Regions from separate parts of the Acetoanaerobium noterae genome, predicted to be linked through region 1. Evidence: predicted binding sites of a transcription regulator. Region 1 holds the regulator's gene; the other holds the start of a gene.
What was found. Region 1 encodes HrcA, which represses chaperone genes, less so after heat shock. Its sites were predicted from a motif close to TTAGCACTCNNNNNNNNNGAGTGCTAA; they were not measured.
Positions count from the first base shown of each region.

Region 2: a site for HrcA is predicted at 8,347-8,373, ahead of htpG (molecular chaperone HtpG). Genes of this name have one in related genera too.

Region 1 covers NZ_FUYN01000001.1:335,624-347,025, forward strand. The annotation lists gene B5X47_RS01670 (GatB/YqeY domain-containing protein) at 1-131, opposite strand, end outside; gene rpsU (30S ribosomal protein S21) at 147-323, opposite strand; gene B5X47_RS01680 (histidine triad nucleotide-binding protein) at 447-788, opposite strand; gene mtaB (tRNA (N(6)-L-threonylcarbamoyladenosine(37)-C(2))-methylthiotransferase MtaB) at 860-2,224, opposite strand; gene B5X47_RS01690 (16S rRNA (uracil(1498)-N(3))-methyltransferase) at 2,452-3,198, opposite strand; gene prmA (50S ribosomal protein L11 methyltransferase) at 3,209-4,147, opposite strand; gene dnaJ (molecular chaperone DnaJ) at 4,187-5,335, opposite strand; gene dnaK (molecular chaperone DnaK) at 5,463-7,301, opposite strand; gene grpE (nucleotide exchange factor GrpE) at 7,375-7,974, opposite strand; gene hrcA (heat-inducible transcriptional repressor HrcA) at 8,010-9,056, opposite strand; gene hemW (radical SAM family heme chaperone HemW) at 9,288-10,448, shown strand; gene B5X47_RS01725 (cytochrome c biogenesis CcdA family protein) at 10,591-11,289, opposite strand; gene B5X47_RS01730 (thioredoxin family protein) at 11,289-11,402, opposite strand, start outside.
Region 2 covers NZ_FUYN01000001.1:578,314-589,715, reverse strand. The annotation lists gene thiC (phosphomethylpyrimidine synthase ThiC) at 1-1,086, shown strand, start outside; gene B5X47_RS02970 (bleomycin resistance protein) at 1,181-1,594, opposite strand; gene B5X47_RS02965 (stalk domain-containing protein) at 1,645-2,385, opposite strand; gene B5X47_RS02960 (transcription repressor NadR) at 2,580-3,101, shown strand; gene B5X47_RS02955 (PTS sugar transporter subunit IIC) at 3,165-4,166, shown strand; gene B5X47_RS02950 (acetate uptake transporter) at 4,281-4,898, shown strand; gene B5X47_RS02945 (RrF2 family transcriptional regulator) at 5,100-5,486, shown strand; gene B5X47_RS02940 (2-thiouracil desulfurase family protein) at 5,600-6,517, shown strand; gene zupT (zinc transporter ZupT) at 6,543-7,445, shown strand; gene B5X47_RS02930 (ATP-binding protein) at 7,556-8,248, shown strand; gene htpG (molecular chaperone HtpG) at 8,425-10,305, shown strand; gene B5X47_RS02920 (TraX family protein) at 10,372-11,106, opposite strand; gene B5X47_RS02915 (MgtC/SapB family protein) at 11,116-11,402, opposite strand, start outside.

The DNA.
Region 1 (11,402 bases):
AGTTCGACTCTTTCATCCACTTCCTTTTGTTTTACAGCAGAACGAATAAGGGTAACCACTGACTTTCTTACTTGTTCTTTATTTTTCATGGATTCTTTAAGGTCATCCATAAGTTTGTCCTTAAGAGTCATAACATTCACCTCTATTTATCTTTTCTTTTTCCTCGCTGCCTCAGCTTTTTTCTTTCTCTTAACACTCGGCTTGTCGTAATGCTCTCTCTTTCTAACTTCAGACATTACACCTGAAAGAGCGCATTGACGCTTAAATCTCTTAAGAGCGCTGTCTAATGATTCATTCTCTTTAACTTTTACTTCTGTTGCCATTTCCTTATCCCTCCCCTCCATTACTAACACTGTTACGATAATATGGAGTTGTCAATCTATTTATTGGCTGGGCATTGATACTAAATCATTATAAACTGAAATCACTATTATTTCAAGAGTTTTTTAACCTGGAGGCCACTTAAGATTTCTTCCCCCTAATAAATGAAAATGTAAATGGAAAACTGTCTGCCCTCCATCAGCATTACAATTGTTTACAATCCTAAATCCTGACTCAGCAATTCCCTCATCTTTGGCGATTTTTGATGCTACCTTTAGCATCTTTTGTCCTAAATCACTTGACTCATCCAAATCTAAAATATTAGCCACGTGCAATTTTGGAACTATAACAATATGTACGGGAGCTTCAGGAGCTATGTCTCTGAACGCTAATATTTCATCATCTTCATAAACTTTATTTGATGGGATATCGCCATTTACTATAGAGCAAAAAATACAATCTGACATTATAACACCCCCTAGCTAATCTATGTATATATCTACACTATTATACCTCATTAATTAGAATTTTCATAATATTAAATCTCATTTTGTATTATTTTTCCATATATTTTTTTATTCTCTAGTCTATCAATATTTACTCGAGCTATCTCGCCAATTAAATCCATGTCTGATTGCACATGAACTTTTACGTAATTCATTGTATGTCCTTCATAGATACCATTTTCAGATGACTCAAAAAGTACTTCAACCTCTTTGCCAACTAGCTTTTCTTCAAACTCGAGCTTATTTTTTTCTGCAAGCTCAATAAGCACTTCGCTTCTATGATTTTTAATCTCTGGCTTAACTTGATTGTCCATAGCTGCAGCTTTAGTTCCTTCTCTAGGTGAGAATTTGAATATATGCATCTCATAAAGATTTATATCCTCTAAGTATGCTCTTGTTTCTTCAAACTCAGCATCACTTTCTCCTGGAAATCCAACTATTATATCTGTAGTAATCGCAGCATCAGGATAAATTTTTCTAATTTTATCGACAGCCGATTTATACTCTGCTTTATCATAGCGTCTGTTCATTCTCTCAAGCACACTATCGCTTCCACTTTGAAGAGATAAATGAAAATGCGGACAGAATTTATCAACTTCTTTAAGCTCACTTAAAAAATCATCCGTTATAATAAGAGGCTCCACTGAGCTAGTTCTTATTCTATGTATCCCATCTATATCATTAATTGCTTTTATTACATCTATTAGCCTTATATCACCCAAATCCTTGCCATAAGAAGCTACATGGATTCCTGTTAATACAACTTCCTTATATCCATTTTTCGCAAGAGATTTCACCTCAGAAATTATATCGTTAATCGGCCTACTTCTTACTGGTCCTCTTGTATATGGAATAATACAATAACTACAAAATCTATCACAGCCCTCTTGAATTTTCAAAAATGCTCTAGTCTTTCCATAAGTCTCTTCTATAGAAAGAGCTTCAAATACTCTTTGCTTCATTATATCTTCTACTTCAATAACATGATCCTTCACATCTAGCTTCTCTACTTCTGTAACTATCTTGTTTCTATCGCTAGTTCCCATGACAAGATTAACGCCCTCGATAGCGATTACTTCATCCGGTGATTTTTGAGAATAACACCCTACAACGGCAATTATTGCATTTTCATTATGTTTTTTTGCTCTTCTAATCATTTGTCTTGATTTTTTATCAGACATAGAGGTTACTGTACAAGTATTAATCACATATACATCTGCAAAGCTTTCAAAATCCGTTACTTCATATCCTGCATCTCTAAAAAGATGCTCCATAGCATCTGTCTCATATTGATTAACTTTACAGCCAAGTGTAAAAAATGCTACTTGCTTATGTCTTTGATATCTATTATAAAAATCCTCTGCCAATAAGGACAACTGCACTTTAGGTTTTAACATAATCTTCCTCCTATTAATAATTCAAGAAAAGATTCTATCATAAAAAACAAGATAAAAAAAGTATATTATAGAAATTTAAAAAGCAAAAATGCTTTTAAAGCCTAAGGTCTAATCAAGCTAGACTACGAACTTTAAAAGCATCATTGATTTTACAAAATTATTGTGAATATAACTAGGTTTCCTATTTCCATTAGCAATCTCACTTTTTATAACCAGTTAGATTCTTACTATGTTTGTATATTTTCAGCTTCATATGCTATTATAGCACTAGCAACCACTGCTGCTGTTTCTGTTCTAAGTATTCTAGCACCTAAAGTCAGCACCTTACATCCATTTGATTCTAGTAATTCTATTTCCTCAGGAGTTATTCCACCTTCAGGGCCTACTATTACTCCAATACTTTCTATGTCTGATAAAGCTAGTGAAGCAAAGTAAGATTTTAAATTATTTTCTTCTTCACACTCATAGAAAACAATATTTATGGTATTGCTTTTTAATTCTTTGACGAGTTCTTTAAAAGTCATCGGACTTTCTATCTTAGGTATGTGATTTCTTTTGCTTTGCTTGGCGGCCTCATAAATAATTCTTTGAAGCCTTGCAATTTTTTTATCTTCTTTTTCTTCTTTTATGGAGCTAACGCAGCGCTTAAATTCAACAGGGGTAATAGAATATACTCCTATTTCCGTTAGCTTTTGAGCGATTAAATCCAGTTTTTGACCCTTAGGAACTCCTTGATATACTTTAATCTGAACTCCTAGTTCTCTTTTTATTGCCACTTCTTCAATCACCTTATACTCAACACTGTCTTTTGAAATGGCAATAATTTCGCATAGATATTCCTTTTCGTTAGAATCTACAACCTCTATTTTGTCATTTACTCTAAGCCTTAATACTTTCGATATATGCTTTACATCCTCTTGATTCTCTATGAAAGTTGATTGGGATATTTCCTGTCTTATAAAAAATCTATCCATTTTAAATCACCTATAAAGTCTTAGCTGTGATGCATGCCCACTCGCCTTGAGTATTAACTTCCAATATTTCAAAGCCTTTATCCTCTATTGCTTTTTTAACTTCTTCGAGTCTTGGCATTATTATCCCTGATGAAATAAAAAGTCCATCTTCCTTCATGTAGTTAGCAACCTCATCAGCAAGCTTAATAACTATATCAGCAATTATATTTGCAACTACGATATCTGCTTTTTCAGTTACAACGTCCATAAGATTTCCATGTCTTATTTCTACAAAGCCAAGTAGATTATTCTGCTCTATATTTTCTTTTGACACCTTTACAGCTACTGGATCTAAATCTACGCCTAAGACTCTGTCTGCTCCGAGTTTAGCTGCAGCTATAGATAAAATTCCACTTCCGCAGCCTATATCTAGCACGCTACAATTTGAATCTATATGTCTTTCTAAAGCCTGGATGCACATATTCGTTGTTTCATGTGTACCTGTTCCAAAAGCCATTCCTGGATCAAGCTCAATAACTAACTCATTTAGCTTTGCATTGTATTCTTCCCATGTAGGCTTAATTACTATCTTATCCGATACCTTGACAGGCTTATAATATTGTTTCCAAGCATTTTCCCAGTCCTGCTGATTCACTTCTTCAAGCTCAACAATTCCATCGCCTATATTTATCCCAAAGCTAGGAAGATTATTAACGCTCTCTCTAATTGATTCTATTTTTGCCAGAACATTTTCTTCTTCAGAAAGATAAGCCTTAACTATAGCTCCTTCATAACCATTAAAAAATACTTCTTCTTCAATATAGTCCCAAGAAAGCTCATCTTTTTGCTGATATAAAAAATCATTAGGATCTTCTATTACAACACCTTGTGCGCCTATTTCATAAAAAATATTTGCAACTGCTTCAACAGCTTCTGTTGTAGTTTTTACTTTTATTTCAGTCCATTTCATTGTTTTCCTCCTGAGAAAAGTCTGGCATAATTAAAAAAATTACTTAAAAATATCTCTCACTTTATCAAAAAAATTTCTGCTTTGCTCATTAACCTCTGTTCCAGTTTCTTTAGCAAAGTCTCTCAGTAAATCTTTTTGTTTTTCTGATAATTTCTTAGGAACTTCAACAGATACCTTAACTAGCTGGTCTCCTCTTTGAGTGCTTCTTAGATGTGGGATCCCCTTGCCTCTAAGCCTAAATACCGTTCCTGACTGAGTTCCTTCAGGTATTTTATATTTTACTTTGCCATCTAAAGTCGGTACTTCTACTTCATCGCCTAGTGCTGCCTGCACAAATGTTATCGGCATTTCAAGATAAACATTGTAGCCGTCTCTTTCAAAAAGCTTATGAGGGATTACATTTATGATTATATATAAATCTCCCCTAGGACCACCCTTGTAGCCTAGTTGTCCCTCTCCAGACATTTTAATAGTTGCACCATCATCTACACCTGCTGGAATTTTAACATTGATTTTCTTAGCTTTTTTGACTCTTCCTTGACCGTAGCAGGTTTCACATTTATGTTCTATAATGGTACCTGCTCCTTGACAGTTAGGACATGGAGCTACGTTAATCATATTGCCAAAAGGAGTTCTTGTAGTTTGTCTTACCTCTCCTGTTCCATTACAAGTAGGACAAGTAGTAGTACTCGTTCCTGGCTTTGCTCCACTTCCATGACAGGTGTCACACTCTTCTTCTCTTTGAAGTGATATTTCTCTTTCTATTCCAAATGCAGCTTCCTCAAACTTTAGCTCCATTCTTAGTCTCATATCAGCGCCTTTTCTTGGTCCTGTCTTTCTAGAGCTTCTTCCTGCACCACCAAAGCCTCCACCAAACATGTCTCCAAAAATATCTCCAAAAATATCTTCAAAGCCACCAAAGCCTTGTCCACCTGAGAAGCCTCCCTGTCCAAAGCCTCCACCTGAGAAGCCAGCATGACCAAATTGGTCATAAGTTCTTCTTTTTTGAGGGTCTGAAAGAACTTCGTATGCCTCATTTACTTCTTTAAAATGCTCTTCTGAATCTTTATCCCCTTGGTTCTTATCAGGGTGATATTTCATTGCCATTTTTCTATATGCTTTTTTTATTTCTTGTTCTGAAGCATCTTTTGAGATACCAAGCACCTCATAATAATCACGCTTTTCCACACTTTCACCGCCTATTAATCACTGATTTATAGTTATAGTTTCGACTATTTTATATTTAAGCTACAAAATTATAGCTTGCAATATTGCAAGCTATAATTTCTTTTGTCTGCTATTTAGTCTAATCTTTTTATTTGTCTTCGTCAACCACTTCATAATCAGCATCAACTACATCGTCCCCAGCCTGAGATTGTTGCTCTGCTCCTTGCTGAGCCTGAGCCTCTGCCTGAGCCTGCTCATACATTTTTTGTGAAATTGGATGGATTGCTTGCATTACTTTATCAATTTCTGCTCTGATTTGTTCACCTGTCGCATCAGCTTTGTCTTTCACTTCTTTTAATCCAGCAATCGCAGCTTCTACTGCTTCTTTTTCCGCTGCAGAAACTTTGTCTCCCATATCTTTTATAGTTTTTTCAGTTTGATAGATTGTAGATTCTGCTTGGTTAAGTGCTTCCATTTTTTCTTTTTTCTTTTTATCTTCTTCAGCATGCATTTCTGCTTCTTTAACTTTTTTGTTTATTTCTTCATCTGAAAGATTAGTACTTGAAGTAATAGTAATTTTTTGCTCTTTGCCTGTTCCTAAATCTTTCGCTCCAACATGAACTATACCATTTGAATCTATATCAAAAGTAACTTCAATTTGAGGAATTCCTCTTGGAGCCGCTGGTATATCCATAAGCTGGAATCTACCTAAAGTAACATTATCTGCTGCCATAGAACGCTCTCCTTGAAGAACGTGTATATCTACTGCAGTTTGATTGTCTGCTGCTGTAGAAAATACTTGAGATTTTTTTGTAGGAATAGTTGTATTTCTTTCAATTATTTTAGTAAATACTCCACCTAAAGTCTCTATCCCTAGTGATAAAGGTGTTACATCAAGTAATAAAACATCTTTAACATCTCCAGCAAGTACTCCAGCTTGAATAGCCGCGCCTATTGCCACACACTCGTCAGGATTAATTCCTTTATGAGGCTCTTTTCCAGTAAATTTCTTAATTGCTTCTTGAACAGCTGGAATTCTAGTCGATCCTCCAACTAAGATTACTTTATCAATTTCTGATATAGATAAGCCTGAGTCAGCAAGAGCTTTTCTAGTTGGCTCCATAGTTTTTTCTACTAAGAATGCTGTAAGCTCTTCAAATTTAGCTCTAGTGATGTCCATATTAAGGTGCTTAGGTCCTTCTGCAGTTGCTGTGATAAACGGAAGATTTACATTTGTGTTTAAAGTAGATGAAAGCTCTTTTTTAGCTTTTTCTGCAGCATCCTTAAGTCTTTGATGGCTCATTTTATCTTGTCTTAAATCAACACCTTCAGTCTTTTTAAATTCATCTGCTATATAGTTTACTAAAACTTCATCAAAATCGTCTCCACCTAGTTGATTGTTTCCGCTAGTCGATAAAACTTCAAAGGTTCCATCTCCGATTTCTAGAATAGATACGTCAAATGTTCCTCCACCAAGGTCAAATACTAGTATTTTTTCTTCATGGTCAGTTTTATCAAGTCCATAAGCTAGTGAAGCAGCTGTAGGCTCGTTAATAATTCTTTTGACATTAAGTCCTGCTATTTTTCCGGCATCCTTAGTAGCTTGTCTTTGTGCATCTGTAAAGTATGCTGGAACAGTAATTACTGCTTCAGTTACAGTATCTCCTAGATATGCCTCAGCATCTGATTTTAATTTTTGAAGAATAATCGCTGAAATCTCTTGTGGAGAGTAGTCTTTTCCATCTATTGTAACCTTATGGTCTCTTCCCATTTCTCTTTTGATAGATGCAATAGTTCTATCTGGATTTGTAACAGCTTGTCTTTTAGCTGGCTCTCCAACTATTCTTTCTCCATCCTTTGAAAAAGCAACCACAGATGGAGTCGTACGCATTCCCTCAGCATTTGGAATTACAACTGGTTCTCCACCTTCCATAACTGATACACATGAGTTTGTTGTTCCTAAATCTATACCTATTGTTTTTGCCATTATTATTTCCTCCTCAATATATTTCGTAAATTTTTATCGCTATTACTGATTTAACAAAGTATTTTTATAGCTTCTATTTACTAACCTTTACCATTGATGGTCTTATTACCTTATCCTTTAGCTTATATCCTTTTTGAAGCACATCGATTACCTTGTCAGGTTCATCTGCTTCTTCCTGGATTACTGCATGATGGAAATTAGGATCAAAATCTTGGTTCAAAGCATCAATCTCTTCTAAACCAAATTTATAAAGAGTATCCATAAGCTGCTTTAGTATTAATTCTACACCTTTAAAAAAAGCTGTTTCTGAATTTTCTTTTTCACTTTGTAAAGCACGCTCGAAATTATCTACAATTGTAAGCATCTCAGTTACTATTTTTTCATTTGCAAATACTGTTAGCTCACTTTTTTCTTTTTCAACTCTTTTTTTGTAGTTCATAAAATCTGCCTGAGTTCTTTGGGCAAGTGCTTTCATTTCTTCAATTTCTTGCTGAAGTTTTTCTATTTGAGCTGTTTCAGCCGATTCTTCTTCATTTATCAAGTCTTCTTGTTCATCAACCTCTCTGATATCATCCTGAGTCATTTCCTGCTCCTTTTGCATTGTATTTGTATTTTCTTGTCCTTCCTCTATGGTGTCTTTATCTTCTTTTAAGACTTCGTCATTAAGTGACAATTCAAATCCTCCTTTCTTATAACCTCTATCTATATTTAAGTATTGTTCATAAGTTTATTAAGGCGTTTAGTAATATAATTCATGACAGAATAAGCTCTGTCATAATCCATCCTCTTTGGTCCGATTATTCCAAGCTTCCCGATTGTTTTTCCTTTGTATTCATACTCTGTTGTGATAATCGAGCAGCTTCCCAGTACATCATCAATCGAGTCATCGCCTATTATTATATTTACATTGCCTTTTCGTATTCCCTTTTCTTCTAGCAGGCTAGCTACTTCGTTTTTCTGCTCTAAAAGATTTAAAAAAGATTTTGCTTTGCCTATATCACTAAATTCAGGGAAATTAAAAATATTAGTAGCTCCATTTAGTAGTACATTAAAAGAAAGATTTTTATCCATGTTCGATTTCATAACCGTAAACATATCGTCAAAAATCTTATTGTACTCCTTGATTTGATGCTTAATATAATTAATAAAATTCATATCAAAGTCTTCAATTATTTTGCCTCTTATATTGTCATTTAATGTCCTTGATATGAGCTCAAGCTTCTCTTCAGAAACTGGAACACTTAATTTAAACTTGCTATTTCTCACAGTCCCATCTTCCATAACCATTATTAAAACAGCAGTCATAGAATCGATATGAACTAAATTTAATTGCTTTATCTTTTTAGATTTTTCTACTTTTTGTGAGATAGCTACAGATGTATAGTTTGTTATCTGGGTCAGCAGAGCTAAGGAATCCTCAAGTAGTTCTTGTATCTGCTCTATATTCCCAACAAGTGCTCCTTCGATTTCATCCTTTTCTTTTTTATTAAGTCCAATAACACCCATTAACTTGTCTACATACAGTCTATAAGCATCATGGGAAGGAATTCTTCCAGCTGAAGTATGAGGCTGTAATAATAATCCCATTTCTTCAAGGTCTGCCATTTCATTTCTTATAGTAGCAGCACTTACGCCTAATGTTTTATTTTTTGAAATAGTCCTAGAGCCTACGGGTTCAGCCGTCTCTATATATTCTTGAATTATAAACTGTAATATTCTAAGCTTTCTATCGCTCAACTCTAAGTTTGACGCCATACTGTCACCTCGTTTTATCAAACAAATACATCTATATTAAATAATTATTGGTTTATTTGTTAGCACTCATTATGTTCGAGTGCTAACTCTAAATATATAATAACTATTCTGTTTTGAGTTGTCAACATCTTAATATTTATTTTTCTAATATTTATTTTATTTTTTATTTGGATACTGTAGAGTATAATATATCAAGTTAAAATAAGCTTTACCAAAGAGGAGTAATAAATTATGAATTATCCAGAAAAAGAAAAATTAAGTCTATATTTTCATATTCCATTTTGTCTTAGCAAATGCTCTTATTGTGATTTTGTTTCCTTCGCAAATTCCACTGCTTTTCATGAGCCCTATATAAATGCTTTATTAAAAGAGCTACTATTGTATAAATCTACAATTGATAAAAATCAAATCTCAACTATATTCATAGGCGGTGGCACACCCACTAGCTTAAGCGACAATTTATTTGAACTTCTGATTAAAAGCATAGATGAAATACTACAGCTAAATTGCAATTCAAATAATATAGAATATACTATAGAAGCAAATCCTAAAACTATTACTTCAAAAAAAGCTATCGCCATGAAGCAATATGGTATCAATAGAGTTAGCCTTGGACTTCAGTCAGCAAATGAAATAGAGCTTAAGGTACTAAACCGAATTCATAGCTTCAAAGATCTTGAAGAATCTATAGATATTCTCAAAGCCCACGGAATTAGTAATATTAACATAGATTTGATGTATGCCATTGCAAATCAAACTATTGAATCCTTTAAAACCTCCATTCAAAAAGTATTAGCTTTAAAGCCAGATCATATATCCTGCTACTCTCTTATATTAGAAGAAGGTACTGCGCTATATAAGCTTCATAAGGAAAACAAGATAACCTTTCCAACCGAGGATGAGGATATAAACATGTATGAGTTAGCCGTAAATATGCTTACATCAGCTGGCTATGAGCATTATGAAATATCCAATTTTGCTCTTGCGGGCAGAAAGTGTAGCCACAATATAACTTACTGGAAAGTCAAGCCTTATTTGGGTTTTGGAGTTTCTTCACATTCTTTTTTCGATAACAGCAGATATTCTAATACCAGTAGCATAGAAGAATACATCGATTTACTATCAAAAAATAGTTTGCCAATAGAAAGCACAGAGCTCATTGATGATACTATGGCCTTTGAAGAATGGATATTTTTAAGGCTCCGAATGAAGGAAGGCATTAATTTTGAAGATATAAATTCAAGATTTAGCATAAATTTTTTAGCAAGTTACAAGCCCAAATTAGATAAACTCTTAAATGAAGGTCTTTTAATTTATGATGCTTCCAAAGTAAGTCTTACATTAAAAGGCTTTGAGCTTAGTAATTATGCTTTTTTAACATTATTATCTTAAACTAAAATTTTTATATTAAACAAAAAAGGAAGTGCTTTTGTAGTAACTGAGAGCAACTTCCTTTTTGTTTAATACAATACATCTTATAGTATAAAAATGAAATTATTGACTGCTATTTATCTATAGTCATATACTTAATTAACTATACTGCTAGGTAAAACACATATAATCCAGCAAATAATATAAAAACAGCCAAAATATTTTTTAAATTGTTCGCAAGCTTTATATATTTGGGCTGTGTAACAAGGCTATTTAAAGTAGATACCGAAACTCCAGCAAGAATCACAAGTATACTATTTCCTATGCTGTAAGCCATCAGCATAAAAACTCCTAGCACTGGATTTCCTCTGCTTGCTACAAAAGAAAGAATAGCTGCAAGTACAGGAGTAGCACAAGGCGAAGCTGCAAATCCACCAAATAAACCTAAGGTAAATATGCCAAACAAGCCTTTTCTCACAGGCTTTTCTTCTATACTACAAGCATTTTCCTGTTTTTTGAAATTTATAATCCCAAGTATATTCAAACTACTTCCTATCATAATAAAGGCTAGCACTAGATATATAAGCTTCCCATATCCAGAAAAAATCATTCCTACATAAGCTGTCAAAAATCCTAATGCAATAAATGTGATACTTAAACCTAAAGTAAATACCAGAGAATATAATAGCCCTTTTTTTCTATCCGATATTTTACTATTACCCATATATCCTATAACCAAAGGAATTGTTGTGAGTACACACGGACTAAAAGCTGATATGACACCCGCTAAAAAAGCTATCGGAACAGCCATATAGATATGCTCTAGCATAAATGCAGAAAACATTTGAAGTACAGCATCCATTACTGCATACCTGCTTCTTTAAGCATTTTTTCTATATCATCAAGTGTAGTTACACCTTCAGTTCTCGATTTAATTACTGCATCATTATCTAAAAACACTAAGGTAGGAACTAC
Region 2 (11,402 bases), 240 kb from region 1:
TGCCCAGACATTGAACCAGAGCTAGAAAAAGTAAAAAAAGCTATAGAGATGAAAGCTGAAGCCATCATGGACCTTAGCTCATTTGGAAAAACAGAAGAATTTAGAAAAAGACTAGTTGAAATGTCATCTGCTATGATAGGAACTGTGCCTATATATGATGCTGTTGGATTTTATGACAAAGAGCTTAAGGATATCACAGCAAAAGAGTTTCTGGATGTAGTAAGAAAGCATGCAATCGATGGCGTAGATTTTATGACTATCCATGCAGGCATAAACAAAGAAACAGCTGAGGTTTTCAAAAGAAATAAAAGACTTACTAACATAGTATCTAGAGGGGGCTCTTTAATGTATGCATGGATGCAGCTAAACAATGCAGAAAACCCATTTTTTGAATACTATGATGAGCTACTAGATATATGCGCCGAGTATGATGTAACCCTTAGCCTAGGTGATGCTCTTAGACCAGGAAGTATAAATGATGCATCTGATGCTTGCCAGATAAAAGAATTAATCACACTAGGAGAGCTTACTAAGCGTGCTTGGGAGAAAAACGTACAGATTATAATCGAAGGACCAGGTCATATGGCTATAGATGAGATTCAAGCAAATATGCTACTTCAAAAAAGACTTTGCCACAATGCACCATTTTATGTACTTGGACCTATAGTTACTGATGTAGCCCCTGGATATGACCATATCACTTCAGCAATAGGTGGAGCAATAGCAGCTACCTATGGAGCGGATTTTCTATGCTATGTTACTCCAGCAGAGCATCTTAGACTTCCTAACCTAGAAGACATGAAGGAAGGAATAATAGCATCAAGAATAGCTGCTCATGCTGCTGATATAGCTAAAAAAATTCCAAAAGCAAGAGAATGGGATAACAAAATGAGTAAGGCTAGAGCTGATATAGACTGGGAAACCATGTTCAAGCTATCTATGGATGAAGAAAAAGCAAGAAGATATCGCAAGGAATCAATGCCTGAAAATGAAGATACTTGTACAATGTGCGGAAAAATGTGCGCGATGAGAACAATGAACAAAATAATGGCAGGAGAAGACTTGAATATTTTAAGAGAAGCATAACTTTAAAATGTAACCTATAGTACAAAAAAACCAAGAGGGACGGTTCTTTTTGATTCCATCACATCTTGGTTTTTTATTGTTTATTAGTCTAGATTTAGATAGTTTTTTGACCTAAATCTTGCATAAATCTTAATATATAGCCATCGGGATCCATAACTATAAAGTGCTTTTCTCCATGCTCCATATCGTCTTTTTTATACCAGCGTTCTTCTAAAGGACAAAGCAAGCTGATATTAGCTTTTTCCAAATTAGAAACTAGTTTATCGATGTCATCAGTTTCTATAGAAAAGTTAACGCCTCTTCCAAAAGGATATTCTAGCTCATATTTCTTCCATGCTTCATTAGAATTTTCTTGAAGTAAAAGCTGAGAGCCATAAAATGAAATAAAAGAAAAATCCTTATCCTCGCCTTCGTAAGTTTTTTCAAAGCCTAAAACATCACAGTAAAAAGAAAGGCTTTCTTTAATAGATGTTACAGTGATTTCAGGTATCAGTCTGTTATAGGTCATAAACTCCTCCTAGTTATAAAAAAATAAATTATACTCTAATTATAATGTATTTAATAATAAATGGATAAAATTTTTGTTTGAGCACCCCAGGCATAATCTGCGCCAAAGGCATCCACTATAAATGAAATAGGAACCATAGTTCTATTATTTAATATTATAGGAGCTGTATCTATACTTACATTCTCGCTATCAACACTTGCAACAGCACTATTTATTGTAAGCTTTACTGATTTTGGGCCGCGTGCCAAGGTAACAGATTTTTCTGCTTGATTCCAGTTTACTTCATAATCAAAATTCGAAGCTATTGTTGAAATAGGAACTAACATTCTATTGTTTATTATTACAGGTTTTTGTTCCAAAACTATTTGCTCGCTATTGATATAAAGTTTGATATCATCTGAAAGCTCTGTTATATTGTTCCAATTGACACTAGATTCTGCTACATATTTATAGGGATAAGTGACAGGAGCTGTTTTGTTCATAGCACCAGTAAAGAAAAAAGATTCTCCTGGTTCAAAGCTTATAGCTTTTAAATCATCTATCTCAAAAGTTCCTTGAGCAATTAGCTCATCATTCATACTTTTCAAAACTACATCGATATCATTAAACCCATTTATATTTGTATTGCCTAGGTTGTAAACTATAGCTTGAATTATTACACTTTCCTCATCCTCGTAAATATCATTGACTTTAAAATTTACATCTACGATTGGAGACTGTGCATAGCTAGGATTTAGTCCAAACAAACAAGAAAATATAACTGAAGTTATTATAATATATTTTTTTAACATAATTACTACTCCTTTAAAAATAAAATGAATGGTGAATAAAATCAAAAACAATGTAGGTTTCATCGTAGCCTTCATTATACTATAAAAATACTAATATAGAATAGCTTGGATAGTTAAAAGTGCAAATTGTGATATAATTGAAATCAAAATTAAAGATATATTCCGAATAAGTTTAACTGCAGGAGATGATAAAAATGGAAGCAACAAAAAGAAGACTGGAGATAGAAAAAAGATTAGTAGATAGCGACATTTATTTAAGTGGCTCAGAGCTAGCTAAGGAATTTAAAGTTAGCAGACAAGTAATAGTTCAAGATATTGCAATACTAAGGGCTAAAGGTATTCCAATACTTGCTACCCCTCAGGGCTATATCATTTCAAAAATAAATGAAGAAGGCTATAGAAAGGTAATTGCGTCAAAGCATGATACCTTGGAAGATTTAGAGGAAGAGCTAAAAATAATTATTGATAATGGCGGAAAGATATTAGATGTAATTATAGAGCATGATATATACGGCGATATTAGAGTTGATTTAGGTATTTCATCTAGAAAGGAGCTTAAAAATTTTATTGCAAAGCTCTCAACTGGAAACTCAAAGCCATTGTCGGCAATAACTGATGGAGTTCATTTTCACACTATAGAAGTAAATAAAAAAGATGATATGACAGACATCTTAAAAGAGCTAGATGAAAAAGGATACTTGATTGCAGAGCAATAAAATAGTATACTTGTTTAGTAGCTGACAAGACAGGTGTTTTACATATGAAAAGAGGTGTATAGTGTGAAAAATTATTTGATTAAAACCCTCAACGGAATGGCTCTAGGATTGTTTTCATCGCTTATTATTGGACTTATACTCAAACAAATAGGAGATTTAAGCTCTATAGAGCAGCTATCTTTATTCGGTAGAACTGCACAGTTTATGATGGGACCAGCTATTGGAGCAGCAGTAGCTCATGCCATAGGTGCAGGGCCTCTTGTGATTTTTGCTTCACTTGTAACTGGAGCAATGGGAGCAGGCACTGTAAAGTTCGTAGAGGGAGTCGCGACTATAGGAATAGGTGAGCCTATGGGGGCATTTGTAGCAGCTCTTATAGGAGCAGAAATAGGAAAAAGAATTACAGGAAAAACAAAAGTTGACATAGTGCTAGTACCAGCTATAACTATTATAGTAGGGAGCTTGGCAGGGATATTTATAGCACCTTTTGTAGCTATGATGATGAAGGCGATAGGGTCTTTGCTAAATAGAGCAACCGAGCTTCAGCCTATACCTATGGGAATAGTACTTGCAGTATTTATGGGTATGATTCTAACTCTTCCGATAAGCTCAGCGGCACTGTCTATTGCGTTAGGATTAGAAGGCTTGGCAGCGGGGGCTGCGCTTACTGGCTGTTGCTGCCAGATGATTGGTTTTGCAGTTATGTCTTATAAAGAAAACAAAGTAGGTGGGTTAATTTCTCAGGGATTAGGGACATCGATGCTTCAGATACCTAATATAATAAAAAATCCTCTTATTTGGATACCGCCTACATTAGCAAGTGCGCTACTAGGACCTATTTCAACTACAGTTTTCAAAATGAAAGCTGATAGCGTTGGAGCAGGTATGGGAACCAGTGGACTAGTAGGTCAGTTTTCAACATATTCAGTTATGGGAAATGAAGCGTTTATAGGAATAGCCTTACTTCATTTTTTACTTCCAGCTGTACTTAGCTATGCGATTTCTATGTACATGAGAAAAAAAGGATATATCAAAGAAAATGACCTGCTGCTACAGAATAAGTAAGATTAATATATAATAAAAATTATGGTTGTATATTATACAAATTTGATTGACTTTTGTTTGTGAATCTGTTAACTTATGTAGGAATATATATTTTTTTACATATTGGAGGGAAGTATGCAAAACAATCAAATTATTGAAAACAAAGTAGTTACTGCAGATCCTACGGCATTAGGTCAGTTTGGTCTAGCAATGGTAACTCTAGTAGCAGCATCACAAAAGCTAGGATTAACTGAAGGAACTGCTCTTGTAATACCATGGGCTATTTTCTTAGGAGCCTGCGCACAGCTTTTTGCTTCATTTAAAGATGCTCAAAAGAACAACATTTTCGGAACTACAGTTTTTGGAGCTTACGGGTTTTTCTGGCTAGGAGTAGCTATGACTTGGATGATTCAAAACGGAGTGTTTGGAGAAGCTATGGCAGCAAAAGCAGATGTTCGTCAGCTAGGAGTCGCATTTATAGGATACTTTATATTTAGTATGGGAGCTACACTTGTAGCTGCTGAAACAAACAAGCACTTATTCATTGTTATGTGTTTTATCGACTTACTTTTCCTAGGTCTGTTCTGCTCAGTTCTTGGAATAATGGAGCATGAAATGCATTTACTAGCAGCTTATTCAGAGCTTATTATTTCATTACTTGCTTTCTATGGAGCTATAGCACATTTAGCAAACAACCATTTTGGAAGAGTTTTCCTTCCACTTGGAAAGCCATTTGGAATATTTAAAAAGTAATTAAAGCATGTAAATACTCAAGGCGACTTGGGTATTTATTTTGCAAAAATTTCAATAACTTAATTAAGGTTTAAAAAATTTATCAAATTAGTATAAATTTTACATCCTAAGTATTTGACAGAATTAGTTTTAGGTTGTAATATTTTGTTATATAGGAATGAATTTAAATGCATATTTATGCATAGATTGGGGTAGTTTTGTATGAAGATAACACAAGAGTCAGATTATGCGCTTAGGATAGTACAATACTTGGCAAATCAAGAAGAGAGCAGAGTAGGTGCGTCAATAATTGCAAAAGAACAGGATGTACCCCTTAGATTTGCGCTTAAAATTCTTAGAAAACTAAACGCGGCAGGTATAACAAAAGCTTATAGAGGAGTCTCAGGGGGCTATGCTCTGACAAAGGAGCCTGGTGAAATATCTTATAAGGAAGTAATAGAGGCTATCGAAGGCGATATTTACTTAAATAGATGTCTTGCAAATAAAACAAATTGTACTAGAGATGCAGCTGATAAATGCTCTATACATAAAAAACTTTTAGGAATCCAAAAATTTTTAGACGAAGAACTAGGAAAAGCTAGATTCTAATTACATATTTTAAAACTAAAAAGCTCTTTTCGAGCTTTTTTTTACTTTTTATATTAATTCAGCTAGGTTTGGGTATTAATGGCTTAGAGTTTGGTATGAGAGGGGATTAGTTTATGGATACAGTTCTAAAAGAAAAAATAAATTTAGGAATAAGTGCTTGTATGTATGGGTGCAAGGTGAGATATAATAAAAAAGGCTGGAATATGTCAGAGCTTTTTGGAAGAGATCAGACTTCATTTATTTGGCATCCTGTGTGTCCAGAGAGTTTATCTGGAATGGGAATTCCTAGAAGTCCCATCAGAGTTATAGGAGAAAGTGGAAGAGCTGTGCTAGAGGGAAATTCAAAAATTAAAAATAGGGAAGGCAAAGATGTTACTGATATGCTCATAAAAGGCTGCAATGCCAGTATAGAAGCTCTTGAAAGAGCAAATGTTTTTGCTTTTGTATATATGGAAGGCAGTCCATCATGTGGAGTATATAGAACTACACTCAAAAACAACCGCATGGGAAAACCACCAGGAGTTTTTGGAGCTATGCTACTTGACAGAGACTTTTTCCTTATACCTGCAAATGACCTTCAAAGTCCAGTTAGAAGATGGGACTGGAAGAGAAGACTCTATGCTTTTGCTTGGGCAAAGGAAGTAGATATAAATAGTAAGGATGATTTGTTTCAGTTCTGGCATATAGTCAAGTTTTTGTGTCAGGAAATTGATGAAAAAACTGCTAGAGAAATAGGAAAAAGGCTAGCCGAGCTTCCAAAAGGATTTGATAAAGAGTCAGCTGAAACCTTAAGACACGAAGTAATGATGATATTAAGGCAGCCTTCTAGCTTAGAGAAAATCAAAAATAGACTTTGGAAGCACTATATGTATTTTAAAAGAAAAACAGGGGTAGAGCTTGAAAATGTAATGGAGCCTACTGATATGAGAAATATGAATCACATTGCAGATGAGCTTATGCTCATGGAAAAAACATCATTTAGTACAGAGGTGCTTTTTGGAGCAGCTCCTATACTATACAGAGGAAGATAAAATGACATAAGAGAGGAAAGAATCTATGGATAACGTTTTATTAGCATTTGGACTTACAGTTTTTGCTGGATTATCCACTGGGATAGGAAGTGCTATTGCTTTTTTTGCAAAGACAACTAGCAAGAAGTTCTTATCTATATCACTTGGTTTTTCAGCTGGAGTTATGATTTATGTATCTATGATTGAAATATTTTTTAAGGCTCAGGATTCTCTCATAGCTGCTCTTGGAGAAAAAAATGGAAGCTGGACTACTATTGCAGGTTTTTTTGGTGGGATGGCAGTTATAGCTCTAATAGATAAAATGATACCTTCTCATGAAAATCCCCATGAGGTTAGAAATGTAGAGGATATGCAAATTCAAAATGAACCTGAAGATGTAAGAGAGTATTGTCAAAAAATAGCTAACAAGGATAAAAGCGAAAAGATAAACGCAAGCAGAGAATTACAAGCAGAGGAATATGATGAAAAGGATAAGCAAAAGCTTATGAGAATGGGTGTATTCACTGCACTTGCAATCACTATACACAACTTTCCAGAAGGACTTGCTACCTTTGCATCAGCACTCCATGATCCTTCACTTGGTATAGCAATTGCAATAGCAGTAGCTATTCACAATATTCCAGAAGGAATAGCTGTGTCAGTGCCGATTTATTTTGCTACTGGAAGTAAGAAAAAAGCATTTATGTATTCTTTTTTATCAGGGCTTTCAGAGCCAGTAGGAGCTATAGTTGGCTATACGATTCTTAGACCATTTTTTAATGATGTGACCTTTGGTATTTTGTTTGCAGCTGTAGCTGGAATTATGGTATTTATTTCATTTGACGAGCTATTGCCTTCAGCTAGAGAGTATGGAGAGCATCACCTTTCTATATATGGATTAATCGGAGGGATGGCAGTTATGGCTGTCAGCCTTGTGTTATTCATGTAAAAAAATATCCTCTTAATGTGTAACCTATGTTACCGCGAATATTAGAATTATTCATTAGAATATGATTTATAGAGTATGAAATTCAAAGCGAAAACCATTAGGAGGATATTATGATTAGAAAGATAATAACTATAGATGAAGAAAAATGTAATGGATGCGGACTATGCGTAGATGCTTGCCATGAAGGTGCAATAGTGATGATAGATGGCAAAGCAAAGCTTATTTCAGATGAATACTGCGATGGACTAGGAGACTGCTTGCCAGAATGTCCTACTGGAGCTATTAAGCTTGAGGACAAAGAGGCTATGCCATTTAATAAAGAGCTAGTAGAAAAGAGAATGGCTGAAATCAAAGAGCAAAAAGAAAAGGAAAAAGAGAAAAAGCCTTTATTCCTAGCCGATATGCCTCCGATGTTTGCAAATGTTCATGGAAGTGGAGACTCTCAGCTGAAAACTTGGCCAGTTCAGATTAAACTAATGAATACTAAAGCAGGATGCCTAAAGGACGCACATCTTTTAGTAGCGGCCGACTGCACAGCTTATGCTTATTCTAAATTCCATGAAGAGTTTATCAAAGATAGAGTAGTTCTTATAGGCTGCCCAAAGCTAGATGACAATGAATTTTATATAGAAAAGCTAACTGAGATATTTAAGTCTAACGATTTAAAAAGCATTACAGTAGTAAAAATGGAAGTGCCTTGCTGTAACGGAATGACCTACGCTGTAAAGCAAGCTATGCTTAAGTCGGAAAAAATTGTACCATATAACGAAGTTACTATTACTACTGAAGGAAATATCCTATAAATCAAATAATAAATTTCAAAATCCGTTTTATTTAATAAACGGGTTTTGTTTTTTTGAACTAAGTTATTGACAAATCTATTTTTTTTGGTAAATTATAGTTAGCACTCGAATTAAGTGAGTGCTAACTATAACGAAAAATCTTAAATATAAATATCATATGAAAGGGAGTTATATGAATGGCAAAAAAGGAATTTAAAGCGGAATCCAAACGTCTGCTTGATTTGATGATTAATTCTATTTACACCCACAAAGAAATATTTTTAAGAGAGTTAATTTCAAATTCTAGCGATGCTATAGACAAGATATACTACAAAGCTCTTACTGATGATAACATCAGTTTTTCAAAGGATGACTATTTTATCAAAATCGAAGCTGATAAGGATAATAGAATCCTAAAAATAAGTGATACTGGAATTGGTATGACAAAAGATGAGTTAGAGGAAAACCTTGGAGTAATAGCAAAAAGTGGCTCATTTGCATTTAAAAAAGAGAATGAAATTAAAGATGGATTTGATATTATAGGCCAGTTTGGAGTAGGATTTTACTCTGCGTTTATGGTTGCTGACAAAGTAACTGTAATTAGTAAAGCTCTAGGTGAAGAAAAGGGCTACAAATGGGAATCAACTGGAGCAGAAGGCTACACTATAGAAGACGCTGATAAGGCTGAAGTAGGAACTGAAATTATTCTTCAGATCAAGCCAAATACAGAAGATGAGAGCTATGACGACTATCTTAATGAATATAGACTTCGCTCTATTGTTAAGAAATATTCTGATTTTGTGAGATATCCTATAAAAATGGATATGAAAACAAGCAAGCTAAAAGAAGGCAGTGAAGAAGAATTTGAAGAGGTAGTAGAAGAAGAGACTCTAAACAGCATGGTGCCACTATGGAGAAAAAATAAAAGTGAGCTTACTAAAGAAGACTACGAAAACTTTTACTCAGAAAAGCATTATGGATTTGATAAGCCTCTAAAGTACGTTCATATCAGTGCTGATGGAGCTGTAAGATATAATGCTATACTATATATCCCAGAAAAAATGCCATTTGATTTTTACACCAAGGAATATGAAAAAGGCTTGGAGCTGTATTCTAGTGGAGTAATGATAATGAACAAATGCTCTGACCTGCTTCCAGATTATTTCAGCTTTGTAAAAGGCATGGTGGATTCAGAGGATTTATCTCTAAATATCTCTAGAGAGCTTTTACAGCATGATAGACAGCTTAAGCTAATAGCTAAGAAAATCAAAGATAAAGTAAAAAGTGAGCTACTTAGCCTACTTAAAAATGACAGAGAAAACTATGAAGAGTTTTTCAAAAACTTTGGAAGACAATTAAAATATGGAATCTACAGCAACTATGGAATGGAAAAAGAAGTACTTCAAGATTTGCTTATGTTCTACTCTTCTACTGAAAAGAAGATGGTTACTCTTGATGAGTATGTAGAGCGTATGAAAGAAGATCAAAAATACATCTACTACGCAGCAGGAGAATCAAACGATAGACTTGATAAGCTTCCTCAGACTGAGCTTCTAACTGATAAAGGCTATGAAATTCTTTACTTTACAGATGAGGTTGATGAATTTGCAATCAAAATGCTAATGTCATATAAAGAAAAAGAGTTTAGGTCTGTATCTAGCAAGGATTTAGGAATAGATATGGAAGAAGAAAACAAAAAAACAGAGGAAATAAAAGAAGAAAATAAAGACCTATTTACATTTATGAAAGAAGCTCTAGAAGGAAAAGTTACTGATGTTAGACCGTCTGTAAGATTAAAAAATCATCCAGTTTGTCTATCTGCTGATGGAGAGCTAAGCATTGAGATGGAAAAAATCTTAAGCGCTATGCCAAATGCTGAAGGAGCAAAGGCTGAAAAGGTATTAGAATTAAATATAAATCACGAAATATTCGAAAGCTTAAAAGCAGCTTTTGAAAATGATAAAGAAAAACTTAAAATGTATACAAATCTTCTTTACAATCAAGCTCTATTAATTGAGGGGCTAAGCATAACAGATCCTGTAGAATTTACGAACAATATCTGTAAGCTAATGTCATAAACTATAAACTATCAAAATTAACAAAGGCCCCAGCAAAATCTGCAGGGGTCTTTAATATACAGCAAATTAAAACTGTCTCATTATAATTCCAAGTATTAAAAGATGAGCTGGATAAAATACATAATATACCCATCGTGGAAGCATATTTGGAGCTACGTCCTTAAATCGCTTGATGATTGGAACAGTAAGTAAGGAAGCGCTTTGAACTATCATAGTAGAAACATTAATAAGTAAAGGCAGAATGTATATGAGCTTAGGGTAGATGGACTTTTCTTCAATAGAAAAGTTATAAAAGACTAGAACCATTGCTACTCCATACATCATATAGTCAGTTCTCAAAAAGAAAGCTACTAATATCATAGCTACTACTCCAAGATAACTAAGAGCTACATTTTTTCTGTCGTTTTTATATTCCTTTGCTTGGTTTATAAATTTAATAGCCATAAGCGCGAAGCAAAAAGTAAATCCGATATTTAGCCCTGGATGACCTATAATTGCTGGATTTGCAAAGAAAGTAACCCCAGGTAAAAATGATTTAAATGAAAGCTCAAGTAGTGACATATCAGCCATGCTTACTGAAGGTGACGAGTAAACAAATGGAATTTGTGAAATAAAGGCAAAAATGAGCATTCTAGATATATAAATATCTAAATCCCTTGTTCTTTTGGCCCCAGTTGCAACCATATAGGCAAATATTGGAAAAGATAACCTTCCTATAATGCGCAGGAAAAAAAACTGAGGGAGTAACTTAGCACCGATATGGTCGATTAGCATAACTACAAGTGCGATGAATTTTAGCATGATATCCTCCTAGGCTTCTAATTCATAGCTATATGAATATATATCATATTTATTATGAATATAGTTTAATGTTTTCCAGATGTCTTCTTCATTCTGACCAAAGGTAAGAATATAAATTTTGATGCTCATGTGGTTTGTTTCATCAGAGCGTCTGCTTTCTATTCCTCTAATAGTAATATTTTTGTTTTCAACAGATGATCTAAAGCTTTTTATAACTTCCTCTTCCTGAGCATCATTGCATTGAAGCTTTATTTTATAGTTGAACTCTGTATCTCTATTGCCGTATTTGCTATGCT